Regions from separate parts of the Halalkalibacter sp. HAAS-P014 genome, predicted to be linked through region 3. Evidence: riboswitches for the same ligand, from Rfam matches in the RefSeq annotation. Region 3 holds a riboswitch; each other region holds the start of a gene.
What was found. A riboswitch is a leader RNA that binds a small molecule or an ion and turns the genes downstream of it on or off. The one in region 3 is predicted to bind S-adenosylmethionine.
Positions count from the first base shown of each region.

Region 1: another riboswitch for S-adenosylmethionine. It lies ahead of AC1FXZ_RS12215 (homoserine dehydrogenase); the one in region 3 lies ahead of AC1FXZ_RS05785 (methionine biosynthesis PLP-dependent protein).
Region 2: another riboswitch for S-adenosylmethionine. It lies ahead of AC1FXZ_RS07275 (methionine ABC transporter ATP-binding protein); the one in region 3 lies ahead of AC1FXZ_RS05785 (methionine biosynthesis PLP-dependent protein).
Region 4: another riboswitch for S-adenosylmethionine. It lies ahead of AC1FXZ_RS09040 (peptide-methionine (S)-S-oxide reductase); the one in region 3 lies ahead of AC1FXZ_RS05785 (methionine biosynthesis PLP-dependent protein).

Region 1 covers NZ_JBWQTV010000015.1:42,910-47,724, reverse strand. The annotation lists gene AC1FXZ_RS12230 (tRNA threonylcarbamoyladenosine dehydratase) at 1-355, opposite strand, end outside; RNA gene ssrS (6S RNA) at 548-724, opposite strand; gene AC1FXZ_RS12220 (hypothetical protein) at 871-1,176, shown strand; gene AC1FXZ_RS12215 (homoserine dehydrogenase) at 1,173-2,381, opposite strand; SAM riboswitch class I at 2,445-2,558, opposite strand; gene aspS (aspartate--tRNA ligase) at 2,619-4,406, opposite strand; gene hisS (histidine--tRNA ligase) at 4,408-4,815, opposite strand, start outside.
Region 2 covers NZ_JBWQTV010000007.1:84,140-88,954, forward strand. The annotation lists gene AC1FXZ_RS07265 (MetQ/NlpA family ABC transporter substrate-binding protein) at 1-349, opposite strand, end outside; gene AC1FXZ_RS07270 (methionine ABC transporter permease) at 366-1,034, opposite strand; gene AC1FXZ_RS07275 (methionine ABC transporter ATP-binding protein) at 1,027-2,052, opposite strand; SAM riboswitch class I at 2,196-2,306, opposite strand; gene AC1FXZ_RS07280 (YusG family protein) at 2,571-2,807, opposite strand; gene gcvH (glycine cleavage system protein GcvH) at 3,088-3,477, opposite strand; gene AC1FXZ_RS07290 (arsenate reductase family protein) at 3,547-3,903, opposite strand; gene AC1FXZ_RS07295 (hypothetical protein) at 4,049-4,204, opposite strand; gene AC1FXZ_RS07300 (acyl-CoA dehydrogenase family protein) at 4,389-4,815, opposite strand, start outside.
Region 3 covers NZ_JBWQTV010000006.1:198,039-202,853, forward strand. The annotation lists gene metH (methionine synthase) at 1-603, opposite strand, end outside; gene AC1FXZ_RS05780 (bifunctional homocysteine S-methyltransferase/methylenetetrahydrofolate reductase) at 637-2,472, opposite strand; gene AC1FXZ_RS05785 (methionine biosynthesis PLP-dependent protein) at 2,469-3,590, opposite strand; SAM riboswitch class I at 3,662-3,764, opposite strand; gene AC1FXZ_RS05790 (hypothetical protein) at 3,859-4,020, opposite strand; gene prsW (glutamic-type intramembrane protease PrsW) at 4,070-4,717, opposite strand.
Region 4 covers NZ_JBWQTV010000011.1:80,174-84,988, reverse strand. The annotation lists gene AC1FXZ_RS09060 (hypothetical protein) at 310-636, shown strand; gene AC1FXZ_RS09055 (monooxygenase) at 843-1,148, opposite strand; gene AC1FXZ_RS09050 (DsbA family oxidoreductase) at 1,165-2,073, opposite strand; gene AC1FXZ_RS09045 (TetR/AcrR family transcriptional regulator) at 2,314-2,883, shown strand; SAM riboswitch class I at 3,023-3,133, shown strand; gene AC1FXZ_RS09040 (peptide-methionine (S)-S-oxide reductase) at 3,223-3,564, shown strand; gene AC1FXZ_RS09035 (malate:quinone oxidoreductase) at 4,063-4,815, shown strand, end outside.

The DNA.
Region 1 (4,815 bases), on a different contig from region 3:
CGATTACATAATCTAAACCATAACTAAAAAATTGTTCATAAGTTTCTTCGGTGTAGAACATTTTTAGTGCGATAACTTCACATTCTGGGTTTATATCCTCGATGCGTTCTTTCATTAGCTCAACTTTTTGCCTACCAACCGTTGATAGCAAAGCATGTATTTGTCTATTGACATTCGTGATGTCAACATCATCCTTGTCCACAAGCACTAATCGGCCAACTCCAGAACGCGCTAAAGCCTCGGCTGAGAAAGAGCCTACCCCTCCAATTCCAAGCACAGCAACTGTACTATTTTTCAATCGATCTAATCCATCATGACCAATGGCCAATTCATTTCTAGAAAATTGATGCAACATACCCTTTTACTCCCTCCAAACATACTGTCGGAATTGACTATACCATAGCAATTTATAAAAGTCTAAGCGATTAATACCCTACTAAAACTGCTAATACAATAAAATCCTTTTTACTAGTATAGTCAAAAATTCGACAATACAACAAAAAAACAACCTCTCTATTTGAAAAGTTGTAGATTGCTTTTATATAGTAAGAATCCCAATAATGTCGTAATACTTATTATTTTGAACCTGCGCTCTCGCAGGTGGGTGCTCTGTACAAATAATCAGACTTCCTTCCTTCAGGCATGTCCTCCTATCTCTAACGCAAGCTCCCATAAATAATATGTTGGCTCAAAATAAAAATGTACACGTGCATTTTAGGAGTTCTTACTTGTTTAAAAATATATTAACAAATTACATGTTGTAAGTCAATGAATTTTCAAACTATTCATTCTATTGTTCGTGTTTTTTATTAGCCCACCTCTGTGGTAAACTTATCTACAGTACAATTGTAGATAGAAAGGATGCCTTTAATGAATTTACTCGCCACTCAAAAATGTGTTGAAATTCGCCAAGAAATTGGTTGGACAGAAAAACGCTATATTGAAACTTCATTTCATATAAAGCTTTTTGATAATCAATTGATGATCAAAGATGATACATTTTCTCTTACCGAGATATTAGATATTTCTTACCGGAAAAAGCCCGAAAAGAACGCAATGGGGTTTCTTTATTTACATACAAACAGAGGTGTTCGAACTTACTACATTAAAGAGGATGCCTATTCATTAGTAAGTGCCTATAAAAAGCTAAAATCAGAACGCCCTGATTTACGTTAATGCACCAGCTGTTTAGCTGTTTTTGTTTTAATATCACCATAAATCGGATACTGCATAAATGATGATGCATGACTATTGGCGATAATCCACCCTTCCCCTTCTTCATGCCAAAAAGTATCGACTATTGATACCTGGAAATCCTTCGCCCATTGCAATGCCTCTGGCCTCTTTTGATGATTAAAAAATAGTAAAGCATAGGCAGACGGTTCAGCTTCATACGTTTCATACGCCTTCGAATCTCTATTTAGTCGAGACAAACGATTGTGGAAAATATAATCTTCGACCATACTGTTGGAAGTTGCTTCTTTTCCGGCTCCCGGACCGATAAAAAGAAGCTGGTTAACTGAGAGCCCTTCAATCGAAATCCCGTTCGTCACACCTTTTACGCTCGCTAATGGCTCTCCCTCTCCTAGGAAAGCAGGTGTTACCCTCCCTTTTATTTCAGAACCGTTTCTCCATGCCTCAGCGATGAGCTTTAATTTAAAGCCTAATTGCTCACCTACTTCAACATGCCAATCTTCTATACTTGCTATTCCCTCGCGACTAAATTGTTCTACTTTCGGCCAAACACCAAAACATAGCCGGCTGAGAATCCGGATTTTATACCACGCATCAAAGCCTTCGATATCATCAGTTGGGTCAGCTTCAGCATAACCAAGATCTTTGGCATTTTGTAATACATCGGTAAAGCTTCGTTTGTTTTCAATCATTTCTGTCAACATATAATTGGTCGTACCATTTAATATTCCGGAAACTCTGCTAATAGGTGTTGTAGAAAGCGTTCCTTTTAATGCATTAATTATAGGAATGCCTCCCCCTACTGCTGCTTCATATCCATAGTATGTATCATGAGTAGCTGCAAGCTCTTCCAGTTTTTCACCTTTTTCAGCAACTAATTTTTTATTAGCACTTATTATTGGTACACCTCTTTTTAACCAATAGGAGGTATAGGAAAAGGCTGGTTCAACCCCACCGATAGCTTCAAAGATAACATCAAAGTTAGCAGCCTGACAGAACTCTTCCCAACTAGTAGTTATCGATGCCTCGATCTTTAAAGCTCTCTTTTTTTGCCGGTCTTTTACTAAAATTGCTGAGACAACTACCTCTTGCCCTAACAATTGCTTGACTTGTTCGTTTGTTCGTTCAAATCGTTCCAAGACACCTCTTCCAACTGTTCCAAAACCTATTAAACCTACTCGTATCATCCTATTTCTCCTCCTATAAAAAAACAAAAAACCTTTCCAAATAAGGAAAGGTTTTTCTGCCTTTACTTATCTTTCAGAATGGTATACATCCTGCTGAAAGTAGCACCTTTTTTGCTGGCGTGCAAAAAGGTTGCCGGGCTTCATCGGGTCAGTTCCCTCCGCCTCTCTGGATAAGTTACTTTTTTAGTTTATTTTAGTTATCGTGATCTTACATGAATCTAATCAAACAGTCAATATTTACACATTAACCTTTTCAGATTTTTTGCCGATAATAGATAAATTTAAATCAATAAGTTGTTCAACACTAACTTCACCTGGAGCGTTCGTCAATAGGTCACTCGCACTCGCAGTCTTCGGGAAAGCAATAGTATCACGTAAATTTGTTCGACCTGCTAACAGCATTACAAGACGGTCTAAACCTAAAGCAATACCTCCGTGTGGTGGTGTTCCAAATTCAAATGCTTCTAATAAGAAACCAAATTGTTCACGTGCTTCTTCTTCAGAAAAGCCGAGCGCTTTAAACATTTGTTCTTGGATATCACTTTGGTAAATACGCTGCGATCCCCCACCAAGCTCATAACCATTTAAAACTAGGTCATATGCATTTGCACGTACACTACCTGGATCTGTTGCAAGAAGTTCAAGATCTTCTTGTACAGGACTTGTAAATGGATGATGCAGAGCTACGTAACGTTTCGCTTCTTCATCATACTCAACTAGAGGGAAGTCAACAACCCAAAGGAAGTTAAATTGATTTTGATCGATTAAGTCAAATTGTTTACCAAACTTAAGGCGTAGCGCCCCTAAGCTGTCAAAAACAACTTGCTTCTTATCAGCACCGAAGAATAACAAGTCACCGACTTCAGCATTTAGCGCTTCCTTAAGCGAAGTTACAATTTCACCATCAAAGAATTTTGCAATTGGACCTTTAAGTCCTTCCTCCTCGACTTTTAACCACGCTAACCCTTTTGCTCCATACTGTTTGACAAAATCAGTTAAAGCATCAATCTCCTTGCGTGAAAGCTTGTCTGCTCCCCCTTTTAAGTTTAAGCCTTTAACTACACCTCCACTTGCAAGTGCACTTTGGAAAACTTTGAACTCAGAGTCTTTCACTACATCAGACAGCTCAATTAGCTCCATTCCAAAACGAAGATCAGGCTTATCTGAACCAAAACGATTCATTGCTTCATCATAAGTTAAACGAGGTAAAGGTAAAGGTACTTCTACACCTTTTAATTCTTTCATAACTTTAGCCATCATCTTCTCAGTCATTGCAAGTAAGTCTTCTTTATCCATGAACGATGTTTCAATATCGACTTGTGTAAATTCAGGTTGACGATCAGCACGTAAATCTTCATCGCGGAAACAACGAACGATTTGATAGTAACGCTCGAATCCTGAAACCATCAATAGCTGTTTAAAAAGCTGTGGTGATTGTGGTAAAGCATAAAATTCACCATGGTGTACACGGCTTGGAACAAGGTAATCACGTGCTCCTTCGGGTGTACTTTTCGTTAACATTGGTGTTTCAATTTCCATGAACGCTTCTTCGTCAAGAAAGTTACGAATCAATTTAGTTGTGCGATGGCGTAATTTAAATGTCTCTTGCATATCTGGGCGTCGAAGATCAAGATAACGATATTTCAAACGAACATCTTCGGATGCATCTGTATCAGATTCAATTTGAAATGGTAGTGGCTTCGAAGCATTTAAGATGCTCAAATTATGAACATGAACTTCAATTTGTCCTGTTGCAAGCTTATCATTAACAGTTTGTGGATCTCTTGCAACAACCTCTCCCTCAAGTTCAATTACATATTCATTCCTTACACGTTCGGCAACAGTGAGTGCTTCTTCACTTGTTTCTGGATTAAAAACAACTTGAACAATTCCCGAACGGTCACGAACATCTAAAAAGATAACCTGTCCTAAATCACGTCGTCTTTGAACCCAGCCTTTCAATTGTACTTTTTGCCCAACATGTTCTTCTCTTAGTACTCCACAATGATGTGTTCTCCCAATCATCTTACTTACCTCCAACTGTTTTCTCTTTTATATAGTTAATAAATAATTCTAACGTTATTTCTTCCTGTTGTCCTGTTTCCATATCTTTCACATTAATCTTCCCTGCGTTAAGCTCATCTTCTCCAAGGATTGCTGTAAAACGAGCTTTAAGACGATCTGCTGCCTTAAACTGTGCTTTCATTTTTTTATCTAAATAATCTTTATCGGCACTTACTCCTGCTTTTCTAAGTTGATATAGGAGTTCAACTGTTTTTTCTTTAGCAGCATCTCCCAAAGAAACAAGATAACAATCTAATGTCGGAGCAACAGATGCCTTTTGCTCTTGTGCTTTTAATGCCATAATGACCCGTTCTATACTAAAGGCAAAACCAATTCCTGGCGTTGAAGGACCACCGATCTCTTCAACTAA
Region 2 (4,815 bases), on a different contig from region 3:
CACTTACAAAGTCATAATCATTTTCTTCTATTTGCATTGCTAGATAGCCAGGTGTTTGGAAGTAGTTCACGTCAATTTCTTCATCACGAAGGGCTTGGTTTGGCAAAATGTAATCTTGGAATGTCACGATATCAAGATCAATGCCTTCTTCTTCAAGCAATGGTGCCGCAAATTCAAGAACTTCTGTATGAGGTACAGCAGAAGCGCCAACTACTAATTTCGTTAGTTCTTCTTGACCTGCCTCTTCTTCTCCCGCTTGTTCTTGCGTTTCTTCCTCTGTTGCTCCACCACATGCTACTAATGATACTGATAGTGCAGCTGCACCAATCACACTCAAAAACTTTTTCATTGTTAAATCCCCCTTGTTATCGTTTATCTGTTTTATTTGTAAAATAGTCACCTATCCATTGAATCATGAAAACAATCAACAGGATGACAATTGTAGCAACAAACGTAATTTGACTATTGTTTCGTTGGAAGCCCTCTAAGTACGCAAAATGCCCAAGCCCCCCGGCACCGATCACACCTGCCATTGCTGTGTAACTTACCAAGGCAATCGATGTAACGGTAATCCCCGAAATTAATGCCGGCAGCGATTCAGGGATTAACACTTTGCGTATAATGTCCCAATTGCTCGCTCCCATCGCTTGAGACGCCTCGATCACACCTTTATCAATTTCACGAAGCGCAATCTCGACCATTCTTGCATAGAATGGCGCAGCTCCAATAATTAAAGCCGGCAAGGCGGCATTTGCTCCTAGCATTGAACCGACAAGCATCCGTGTAAAAGGTATTAATAATACAATTAATATAATAAAAGGAATGGACCTAAACACGTTCACGATAAAACTGAATATCCCGTTTACGAACGCATTTTCCCAAAGGTTCCCCTTACTTGTTAAATACAAAATCATTCCGAGAATGAGACCGAGAATGAACGTCGCAGCAACGGATATACTGGTCATATAAAGCGTTTCAACAGTGGCTTCCCACAACTTATCCCACTTTACATCTCCTAACCATTGATCAATCATGGACGATCACCTCCACTTCGACTTCTTTATTTCGAATAAAAGTAATCGCCTTTTGAATCTCATCTCTTTCACCATTTAATGCGACAAATAAAGTCCCGTAGGAGCCTTCTTGAATTTTCGTGATTTTCCCTTGAACAATATTTACCTCAATATCAAACTGACGAATCAATTGGGTTATCAATGGTCGTTCAGCTTCTTGACCAACAAAGGTTAATTGAACGATTTCCCCTTCAGGATGTTCAGTAAGCATTTGTGTAATCGCGTCGACTGTCTCTTCAGGTTCAGTAATTTGTTTGACAAACTCTTTAGTCATATTCTCCTTTGGCCTACGGAATACATCAAGTACAGGCCCTTTTTCAACAACTTTACCTGCTTCCATGACAGCTACTTGATGGCAAATCTTGCGAATCACATGCATTTCATGTGTAATCAAAATAATCGTCAATCCTAACTTTTCATTGATATCAACAAGCAAATCTAATATGGAATCGGTTGTTTTCGGATCAAGAGCAGATGTCGCTTCATCACAAAGCAACACCTTTGGATTATTAGCAAGAGCTCTAGCTATCCCAACTCGCTGCTTTTGCCCACCACTTAATTGTGACGGATAACTATCTCCTCTGCCTTTTAGGCCAACAAGTTCAATCAGATCATCCACTCGCTTTGTGCGCTCTGCCTTTTTCACTCCAGCAATCTCAAGAGGAAAAGCAATATTTTCGCGAACAGTTCGTGACCAAAGTAAATTAAAATGTTGGAAAATCATACCGATCTCTTGACGCGCCTTTCTTAGCTCTTTTGGATTGAGCTTCGATAGCGTTCGGCCTGCAACCTTCACATCCCCTTCAGATGGACGTTCGAGCATATTAAGCATGCGAATCAGTGTACTTTTCCCTGCACCACTATACCCGATGATCCCATATATTTCGCCTTCTTCTATCGTTAAATCAATTCCATTTACTGCAGTAACCGGACCGTCCTTCGTCTTGAATACTTTTCGGATGCCACTTAATGAAATCATCATTTCATCCCTTCTTTCCTCATCGCCGTTTCCCCTAAAACAACGCATACTTACCAGATATGAGAACTCAGCTTTATACCCGTAAAATATATAAATAAAAAACCTTCCTGCTCGTTATGACAGAAAGGTATAGATTACACTTTCTCTCATCTATCAAAGCTCATGCTTTGCAGGATTTAGCACCTTCTTAGATTCGAAAATCTAACGGTTGCCGGGCATCTTCGGGCCAGTCCCTCCGCCACTCTGGATAAGAGTCTATTAAATTACATTACTTAATTTCTCTAACATTGAGAGAATCATAGCATGCGTAAAAAATAGTGTCAACTGAAAAAGTAACATTGCTATAATATAATTTTTGTATTCTTTTGAATCTTTTCCATATAAATGGTTGTTTTGTCAATAGCCTTCTATTTCGAACACCTTAAGTGAGTTATTGTAAAATAACTTACTAGCAAAAAATACCTTTTCAACTAAAAAAGTTGGCTTAGAGTAAAGATCTTACTCTAGCCAACTAACGACTAACACCAACCTTGGTCACAATCTTCTACATAAGATTTCACTTGTCTTGGGTTTTCTTGCTCATAGCGAAAAACTTTATCATTTTCAAATTCAAATCCCTCTGCCATTTCATGCTGGAAGCCTTGATTTGTTTCAATCACCTTCCCAACTTGAGCATTGCCCAAGTACAAGTTCATATGCCCATTTTCGTACTTTCCTTTTACTCTGCTTGTAACATCGACACGTGTAAGACTCATTCTTTGCAACCTCCCTTAAGCAGAAGTTACTTTTATCATTCCCACGTGCTTATTTAATGAAACATTGAAGTGACTCCTATAATAGGGGATGTTTCCCTCTTATAGAAGAAAAATCCCCAATAGGCAAATGCAGCCTATTCGATGATGCTTTGGCAATGGCTTCTCTCGCTGCGCGTCTCGATGGGACCCCCCCCATCGAGACTTAAGGTCTTTGCACCGGCTTCGCTCATTGCTTCGAAAAATCCCCAATAGGCAAATGCGGCCTATTGGGGATTTTTCTCTAGTCTTCTTCTTTAGTCATTTCTTCGTATTGTTCTGCTGTCATTAGTTGATCGATTTCGCTTGAGTTGCTTGGCTCGACTACGATCATCCAAGCTTTTTCGTATGGAGATTCGTTTACAAACTCTGGAGAGTCATCGAGGTCTTCGTTTACTTCTACCACTTTACCACTTACTGGTGCGTATAGTTCAGAAACGGTTTTTACAGATTCTACACTGCCAAATGGCTCGTCCGCTTCGATTTCGTCGCCTACTTCTGGTAATTCAACAAAAACGATATCTCCAAGTTCAGATTGAGCAAAATCCGTAATTCCGATACGAACTTTTTCTCCTTCTGTTTTTACCCATTCGTGCTCTTCTGAATACTTTAATTCTTTCGGTAGGTTACTCATTTAAAATTCCTCCATCTCTATTACAAATTTACTATATTATACCTGCTTTTCCATTGAAAACACAAACCTTTAATTCCATGTTTCTTCAAATTGTTCTTCTTTAAATCCGACGGTCACCTTTGTACCATCAGTCGTAATCGGTCTTTTAATTAACATTCCATCTGATGAAAGCAACTCAAGAGCTTCATCCTCTGACATCTCTTTTACTTTGTCTTTTAATCCAAGTTCACGATACTTTTTTCCACTTGTATTAAAAAACTTTTTCACTTCTAGTCCACTTTTTTCATAAAGGTCACGCAGATCATTCTTAGATGGTGGTTGTTCAACGATATGTATAGCGTTTACTTCAATTCCCTTATCAGCAAACCATTTTTTAGCTTTTCTACAAGTACCACATTTCGGGTATTCATAAAATGTTATCGCCATTCGTTCCCCCTCCTTTCTCCCTCTACATTATTATATTTGAGACGAACCGGTATACATAAACAATGTATTACCCATTACGTCACTTCAAATAGGGGAACACTAATGAAACATACTACTAGCGCTTCCCTATTTGAATCAATTTTTATTATTGCTTATCTTCTTCATGATCACAATTATTTAGCTCAATGATTTGTTCTGTATCCCAAGTTGTTTGTAGGGCTTCATGCACAGAACCTGAATCAGTTGATTGTTCTATACCTGTTAATGGTGCTGTATAGCGTATTTTTTCTTCTTTCTTCATACGGATTCCTCCCTCCTTCTTGATAGGATGTGTTAGGAAGAAATAAATCATGTAAATACTTTCTTTGCTATTAAAACGACAAAGAAGCCCCAAATTGGGACTTCTTTGTACTGAGAGGAGTATGCTCCATAAGAAAGGAGTTTATTTAATTTTTGGGAATGAATCCCCAAAAAATATTAACAAATTAAACAACATAGCGCTTTTCTTCAAGGACCTTTTTGGCTATTTGACGTTTCTTCGCAATAACATTAATAGGAGTGTGACGTGTTAGTTTACGAAGAACTCCTAATAACATCCGTAATTTATCTCCCTCTTCCATTGCAACGATTGATTCTTTCGCATGGGCTTCAATGCGATTAAACGCTTCTTGACAGAACACTTCAGTCATTAATTGCTTTTGCTCAGCCTTTTTCAACCCTTCTTTATTAAACGCTTTTTCAGTTCGAACAATTGCTGATTCCATTGAATAGATCTCACTTACAATATCAGCAACATTGGAAAGTTGCTCTTGCTCTTGTTGAAGTTTTTCGGCATATTTCTGGACACCATTGCCTGCAACTAACAAAAAGATTTTCTTTGCCATACCGAGTAGGTATTTCTCTTGCTCAAGT
Region 3 (4,815 bases):
AGTCCCCATTGGTTCAATAGTCCCTGAGATAAAAATCGGTAATTTTTGATTCATTTCTTCAAAAGCGCGATTAATCCCAATATATGCAGCTTTAACATTACGCATATCTTGACTTGTTTCAAGTAGAATCACATCTGCTCCACCACGGATTATTCCACGAGCTTGTTCATGATAAGATTCAATCAATTTTTCAAATGTAACTCCACCAGTTACTGATAGAGATTTTGTTGTTGGACCCATCGCTCCTGCTACAAACCGTGGCCATTCCGGAGTTGAATATTCTTCTGCCACCTTTTTCGCAATCGCTGTAGCAACACGACTTAACTCTTCTGCTTTATATCCAAGATCATAATCATCCAGAACAATGTCTGTCGACCCGAACGTGTTCGTTTCAATAATATCTGCGCCCGCTTCTAAATACGCACGGTGAATATTCTCAACGACGTGAGGTGCTGTTTCATTTAAATACTCATTACACCCTTCGTATTCTTCTCCCCCAAAATCTTCAGCTGTTAACTCTGCCTGTTGAAGCATCGTTCCCATTGCACCATCTAAGATGAGGATTCTCTTTTCTAACTGTTGTTCAAACAAAGACTTAACCATATGTCCGTCCTTTCTACTTCCACGCTTACTTTTTTATCTTCCTTGCTTTAAGAGCCTTTTTGATTCAATATAATGCGTTAACTCCACTGTCATTTCATAACGCAAAAATGGAGTGATTAAATAGATCCCATTAAAATATGTTAAAGCTGCATCAATTAAGGACTTAGCTATTTTAATCCCTTCATTTGCCGACGCAATTCGGTCTTCTCCACATGCAGCCATTGCTGAGCGTATTTCATCTGTTAACTTAATACCAGGAACTTCATTGTGCAAAAATTCAGCATTGCGAGTTCCTGTTAATGGCATAATTCCAATGTATATAGGTTCGTCAATATGCTTAGTCTCTTTTGCTAAAGCTTCAATTTGAGCTTCACTATAAATAGGCTGTGTCATAAAATAATCAGCGCCACTGTCAATCTTCTTCTCCATTCTTTTTACTGCTTTATCCAAATGTCTAACATTCGGGTTAAAAGCAGACCCTATTGAAAAATTGGCTTTTTGACCAAGTTCTTTCCCTGAGAACGAGATGCCTTCATTCAATTGTTTGATTAGAGAAATCAATTGAAATGAACTCACATCATAGACAGATGTAGCTCCTGGGAAATCACCAATCTTAGTTGGATCTCCCGTAATCGCTAAAATATCATCAATCCCTAATGCATTAAGTCCCATCAAGTGAGATTGCAAACCAATAAGATTCCGATCACGACAAGTGATATGTACGAGTGGCCTCGCTTTTACTTGCTCCTTAATCATTGCCCCGAGTGCTAAATTATCAACTCTTGGAGAGGCAAGGGAGTTATCAGCCATTGTAATAGCATCCACACCTGCATCTTTTAGAGCTTTTGCTCCTTCCATAAAGCGATTTGTATTTAATTTCTTCGGAGGATCAAGCTCTACGATGACAGATCTACGTTCCTTAACAATGTCTGTTAAAGGCTTTTGTTTTCTCGGAATTTCAATTGACTCACGAATAAAACGAGTAAGTGGTTTTACTTTTTTCGTTGCAACAGGGTCTGTCTCATCTCTAACTTTAGCAAACGCCTCGATATGAGCAGGAGTTGTTCCACAACAACCTCCTAATAAACGTACACCTTGTTTAATAAACTTTTCACCCATAGCCTGAAAGTAATCAGCGTTCGATTGATAAAATACTCGACCATCCCGAACATCAGGAAGACTCGCATTCGGGTACGCTGAAAGATAAGCATTGTCGGGGATAGCAACTGTTTCAAATGACCTCAGCATATGAAATGGGCCTGTCCGACAATTTAAACCTACGACATCAGCACCTGAAGCAATCAGTTGATCAAATGCATCCGAGACTGAAATACCTCCATTCATCACACCGATGTCTCCAATAGCCAGATTAATAATAATTGGTGCATTCGTTAACTTTCTAGCAAGAGTGATTGCCATTTTCGCTTCCTCTAAGTCATAGAATGTCTCTAGTAGTAGACCATCGACTCCTTCTTGCAAAAGCACATTCATTTGTTCACGAAAAGCTGCCTCGATTTCATCCAAGCTCCAATCATCAAGCTCGAAGCGCCTTATTCCTCCAATAGTGCCCAAAACATAAGCTTGGTCACCAGCCGCTTTTCTTGCTAGACGAACAGCCTCACGGTTTAACTTTTGAACTTCATTATTTAATCCGTACTTTTCAAGTTTTAGTGAATTTGCAGCATACGAATTCGTCTGAATAACATCCGCACCAGCTTCAACATACTTTTTGTGTGTTTGAATGACTTTTTCTGGTGCAGTTATATTAACCTCCTCAAAGCAATGATCAAACCCTTGTTCATAAAGCAATGTCCCCATCGCTCCGTCCCCAATAAGAACTTTGTTGGCTAATTGTTCAAGTAAACTCATTCACTCTCCCTCTCTTTCACATAGCGAAATGCTTGCTCTAGATCTGCGATTAAATCTTCGCTATGTTCAATTCCAACTGAAAAACGCAACAATCGATTACAAACACCATTAGCAATACGAACCTCTTCTGGAATGTCCATGTGTGTTTGGGTTGCAGGATATGTCATTAGACTTTCAACCCCACCTAAACTCTCTGCAAATGAAACCAATTTTAACTGTTGTAAAAATGGATTCACCCACTCTTCTTTTAAAATCCTAAATGAAAGCATACCACCCTTACCAGGGTACAGTACTTCCGTGATTCCATCTTGCTTTTTCTCTAAATACTCCACAATTGCCTTTGCATTCTCTTCATGTTTTTCCATACGTAAAGCCAGTGTTTTCATTCCTCTTAGTAATAAATATGAATCAAATGCTGATAACGTTGCTCCAATACCATTATGATAATACGCAATACGCTCACAAAGGTGTTCTCCTTTTGCTGCAATCAAACCAGCAACAACATCATTATGTCCGCCTAAGTACTTTGTTGCGCTATGTATAACAATGTCGGCACCCTCTACTAATGGTTGCTGCAAAAGCGGTGTATAAAATGTGTTATCAACAATCAACAGTAACTGATGCTTCCTCGCTAAATTGGCCAAATCTGGAATTGACGCTTCTTGCATCAAAGGATTAGTCGGTGTTTCGATAAATAACGCTTTTGTCTTTTCAGTTATACGACTCTCAAATTTCTCTATGTTTCTTGGGTCTTCAAATGCAAACGTTAACCCCCAACGATTCCATCCTTGTTCAAACAAGCGATACGTACCACCATATAAGTCTTGAGATGCTAATATTTCATCACCTTGCTCAAAAAGTGAGAGGACCGTCTGAATGGCTCCCATACCAGAACTACAAGCAAAGCCCCTATCGCCTTCCTCGAGCTTAGCTATTGCTTGTTCAACAACCTCCCGAGTCGGATTTCCTGTTCTTGCATAATCATATCCAGTAGATTCTCCTATTCCTGTATGTCTATATGCTGTTGACAAATAAATCGGTGTATTAATAGTTCCAGTTGGATTACTTGATCGGTTACCTAATTGAACTAAAATCGTTTCTAATTTTTCTCTACTCATCTCTAATACCTCCAATAACAATAAAAACCACCTTCTAAAATAAGAAGAAGGTGGTTGTTTAAATTCGCTTCCTCTTATCTTTCAAGTCAATGACTTGATGGAATTAGCACCTGACCTTTTAGGCTGGTTGCTGAGACATCCTAGGGCCAGTCCCTCCGTCTCTCTTGATAAGAAATTCAATTATTAAAATGTTTTGATTGTATCAAAATTACAACAATTCTCGCTAATTTGCAAGGAATAATTTTTTATGAAAATAAAATCACATCTTTTATTCTAATGATGCATCGATGTTTAACTTTTCTTCATTCCCACAAACACAGCGCTTAAAGCCTGTTTCAAATTCACCTTTTTCATTTCGTACTCCTCGTAAAATATACTTCTCGCCGCAAACCGTACACCGAATAATTACACGGTAACGTCCTTTAGCCATAAGTATCACCCTTTACTTTAAATAATTTAACTAAACCCCGTTTAGTATACTACTCGTCTAATTGACGAACACGCTTAACCTTTTTAAGAGCTATCCACCATAAAAACAGCATAAACGGAATCAATCCAACAAGAAAATACATCCCAAAACTCAATAAAATAAAATCGTACACGCCATGTAGCATAATAGGTAACAATAGTGCCAACGTCAAATGTTTCGCACGCTTTTCTTTTTCTACTTTAGCTCTCCCTAAGTAATACCCCATTATCACACCATATAACGCATGACTAGAAACTGGCAGTAATGCTCGGCCAAAAGCTGTTTCAAGCCCATATGCTATTAAATAAAAAACATTTTCTAAAGAAGCAAATCCTAATGAAAGCGAAGCACCAAACACGATTCCATCATAGCGTCTCGCAAATGTTGTATGTTGATACACAAATATCCAAAGAAGAAACCACTTAAAAAACTCTTCAATAAAACCATATAATATAAAAGCCCTAGTCAATGGGTGTAGAAAATATCCTTCAGTCGTAAAAGCAAATTGTAAAACCATAACAGGAAAAACGAGTAATATTCCTATAATAAAAGTCCTAAAAACAAGGGCCCCCATTGCCGGACTGTAATGATTACGCAAATAGAAATAAGATAATAAAGCCATTCCTGGAGCCATGGCTGCTGTAACTAGTGCAAACAAATTTCAAAACCTTCCCCTGTGTGTTATTATTAAGTACCTAAAAAGCAACGCAGCTTTTTGATATGGTATGATAAGTAATCTATATAGAGTAAATCGGG
Region 4 (4,815 bases), on a different contig from region 3:
GAAGAAAATTCGTAAAGTGAAGGTCGATGTATTTTTAAGAAGTGTTTTCATAATAAATTTCAACAAAAGTTATTTCAAAAAAGGAGGTACCCGTGTTATTAATTCAAAATATAGAATAGTCGGTACTGCAAATAGTCTAAAAGGGAGCTTTAAAGTCACATGGAACATAGATGAACCTTGATTAAGCATGATATACATAATGTAACGGTAAAATCAGTTGAACGGAAAAAAAGTTTGTTCTCATAATTGTGTGAGAAAGATTAATACTAAGTTTTAAGGTGGTTATTAATGAAAGGGAGTGCTCTATTGATGAATTCAATGATTAATCATATTCGTTGGATCAGAGCTGTATTTAATTGGGGGAGACGAGCACAGCAATTATTTGGGGCTAATCGTAAAACCAACGGAGGTATGTTACTAACTGTAGTAGGAATGGGAGTTGCAGTATTTAGTTTTTTGAAAGGTCGTGGTAATGAATTGCCACAAATGAAACAATTTATTACTAATTTTCTTAGGGACAGTCAAGTAAAAGCATTTGAAAATTCCAACCAAACTGCTATGGCAGAGTTCTCAGAAGAGCTCTCTGCTGAAGCGAAGAAAACGGTTGAGAAAATTGATTACGAAGATCTTTTCTAAGTTATGGAACACCTTTTAATCAACAGCTTTTAAAAGACAATGAGCAAGGCACATAGCCAACCAACGGAACTGCTGTCTGTTACCGATTACTGTGACACCTAATAATTTTCTGTAATTATAGTCTATCCTGACTCTGTTGCCAAAAAGAAGTAAGTTCAAGCTCAAGAATGCAGGTGTGTTACCTCACACACCTGCATTCTTATAGTTTATTTTAGTGGACCATTAGTAATCGCAGTAAGTTTAGAATTTATGGAAAAAATCTTTGCGTTAACATCTGTTATTCCAAAGCTAGCTAACCTTTTAGAGTGCATTTCTAAATATGCTTCAGCCGTTTCTTTTGTTTCAAAAATATAAATTCCTCCTGCTTCATTGTTTTCGGGATTTTCTGTCCAAATCTTCCACATGAAGCCATCTTCTTCATTGATACTTTTCGCTAAGCTAGAGAACTCCTCTGCCATTTCATCTCCAAAAGGTCCGTTCATTTTGAAATCAACTTGTAATACGTAAGCCATTTATTATTCTCCTTTGTTATTTAGTAGTAAAGTATAACTCCCCTAAAATTTCCTTCTTTTGATAACTGTTTGTTGGAAGTTTTCCAGTAACAAAATCATTTATATCTGTTTTTTCGACATCATACATAACTTCGATTTCTTTTGAGAATAAAAGTTTTTCCTTTTCGAGTAAGCTAGAAAGGGATGGTTGTTGTTTTGGCTGAAGTTCTTCAATGGCTAGGACTTGTTTTAATCCACGAACATACTCCTCAAAAGAGCGCGCGCCAACTAGTTTTATCCCTTTATTATCCTCATTAATCATGATAATGGTTGGAAATCCTCTAACGCCTAAGTTTTTGGCTAGCTCAAAATCTTCACTTAATAATTTTTGTCCGTTAGGTTGTTCAGCTTCAGTTACAACGGTTTCTCCGTCAAGTCCAATAGAATTGACGATATTGATCATTACGGATTTATCTGCAATATTTTGATTAAATGCAAAAACTGCTTCTCTGGCACGCCGTAAAAATTCATTTGCAGATGTATCATTATGATTTTTTTGAATCACTTTAAATACACGGGAAGGGGGAAAAGATGATTGGATTGGATTATCATACCAAAGTGATCCATCAATTGGCATCCTCGAATATTCTCCGACTTCCCTCCAGTGACCTGCCACGTCTTGGGGTCTTGAGATCCCATTACCTGGATCAACTGGACCATCACCCCATTTCTCCAGTAGTCCTCCCATAACCGTATGAACATTAAAATAATCCCCATATTGCTCGGTGAAACGGCGAAGTACGGGTTCAATTGCCCAACAATGAGAGCAAATAGGGTCTGTTACATAATAAAGATCAATCACTTTCTTTGGTTGATTCAGGTCAATTAATTCCATCTTTTCCTCATTGACTTCCCCACACACACCTGTTTCTAAATCACATATCATCTTTTTGTTGCTCGTCAATTAAGTTTCCTCCTTTGCTGTAACTTATTCAATACGAAGTGTAGAACAGACTGTATAAGTCATACTCTATATTTCATTACCATAATTTTATACGGAAGCATCAAATTTGCTTATAATCTTATTTTAGTAAATAATGAGAACCGACAATACCAATAGTTCATTTGATTTGTTGTTTATACAACACATTCGTGAAATTGTTTAAAAAGTAGGGGTGACAACAAAATGACACAATCAAAGACGGACCCCCGGGTTCTTCGTACTCGTAAATTGATCATGGATTCTTTCATTGAACTGTCTAGTAAAAAGGAATTTAAGGACATTACCATTAAGGATATTACAACAGAAGCGATGATTAATCGTGCAACATTCTATTATCATTTTGAAGACATATATGATTTATTAGAAAAGGTACTATCAGAAGTATTATCGATTAATTTGAATGGTAATATTTTTGAGGAAAACGAATTAAATGAAGAATCGGTACGTAGTGTCTTCATAGCAATAACGGACTTTCAAAAATCTTTATCCTTCCGTTGTTATAGAGGATACGAAGAAACGATTGCCCGTATTATTAGAGAACAGCTCGAAATTATTTTTTACAATATGTTAGTAAGACAAAATAAGGATGAAGAGGATGAGACCTTAAAAATAACAGCTGTCATTTTGAGCTGGGGAATTTACGGTGCTTCTGTAGAATGGAGAAGAACTAACAAGAAGACACCTCCAGAAGAATTTATCAAGTCGGCAATTCCTTATATAATGTCTGGAGTTAATTTTGGTTCGGGAGCTTAGTTTTAAATACTAGTCCACAACTATTGTTAGTTCGTGAATCGTACTTTGTTCAGTGTTTTCAAAATAGTACTTGAATTTTAGGTTAGTGATTGATACTATTAGTAGCAAGTTGTTAATATAAAAAAATATAGCGATAAACTTCTTATCCAGAGTGGTAGAGGGACAGGCCCTATGAAACCCGGCAACCATCAGTCAAAGTGACTGAACGGTGCTAATTCCTGCAAAGGTGTTAACCTTTGAAAGATGAGAGGATTGTATGTAATGATACTAACCTCTCTTTAAATTAAAGAGGGGTTTTTTTAATGGATAGAAGGCTTATCGCTCAAAGGAGCGAACATAATGGAAAGAGCAGTGTTTGGTGCAAGTGAGTTTTTTAGTGAAGAGGCATTTGTTACCGTTTTTCGTGGTATTGAAAATGTTCAAATCAGACATTTAAAAGAGGCAAATATTGATATAGTAGATATTTTATTTGATCCCTGGAAAGTATCTTATAAGGAAGTAGTAGAATTATTTTTTGACTTACACGACCCCACTACGAAAGGAAGCCAACAAGTTAAAAATAAATCATTTATTTTCTTTTCTACTATTCATCAACTAACGGTAGCTAAACAAAAGAAAAACGAACTTAAACATCTAATTAAAGATGAAGTTATTACAGAAATTACTCCAGTAAGGCGATAACTTAATAGCTTGAATAGAAAATGGGCAAGGAAAATGGAAATAAATGGTTTACTACATTTGAGAACACTCCACACATGCACGATTTTATTTGATACAATTAGTTGTGAGGGGTTTCTTTATCACAAAGCTAATGTAAAAACGTTAAGGAAAGTATTGATTTAGTTTCACAGAGTCCGACTGGGTAAGATCAATAAGAACGGGCTGTCTACTATATGTTAAAGCTAAAAAAATTCTTTTTAACAAACAACCATTACAAGAAGAATAACCTTTTCCAAGTGAAAATAAATTATAGCTATGGTAAAAATGTGGGCGTCACACTTTTTACCAGCTTTTAAATAATTTAAAATTATCATATAATAGTAGATATGTTAATCTATAATTAAATGTATACACTATGATATTGTAATTGAGACAGAAAAGGTGTGTTCTAAGGTCGCGCTTAGTATGGTGTGACGCCTACATCTTTTCTGCAAATCTTAGGGGAAAAGGTTGGTAAAAATGAGCAATCGAGAAACTAAAACAGACATCATTTTAATTGGCTCCGGAATCATGAGTGCGACTTTAGGGACACTTTTGAAAGAGTTGGTACCGGAATGGAAAATTACAGTATTCGAGAAGCTTGAAAACGCAGGAGAGGAAAGTTCTAACGAGTGGAATAATGCAGGGACGGGGCATGCCGCGCTGTGTGAACTTAACTACACGGACGAAAAGCCGGATGGATCTGTAGATATTAGTAAAGCTATAAAAGTTAATGAACAGTTTCAGGTTTCAATGCAGTTTTGGTCTTACCTTGTAAAGAGTAATTTGTTACATAACCCACAGGACTTTATCATGCCATTGCCTCATATGAGTTTTGTACAGGGGGAGAAAAATGTCTCTTTTTTAAAGAAACGTTTTGAAGCGCTAACAAACAACCCTCTATTTAAAGGGATGGAATTTTCTGATAATCCAGAAAAGCTAAAGGAATGGGTCCCACTTATTATGCAGGATCGCCCAACAAGTGAACCTATAGCTGCAACAAAAATTGACTCTGGAACGGATGTCAATTTTGGCGCGTTAACGCGTATGTTGTTTGAACACTTAGAGAATAAAGGTGTTGAGATAAACTACAAACGTAGTGTGAATGATATTAAACGCACTAGCGATGGTATGTGGGAACTGAAAGTAAGGAATCTTGATAATGATACTGTTGAACGGCATGCTGCAAAATTCGTCTTTATCGGGGGCGGGGGAGGAAGCCTACATTTACTT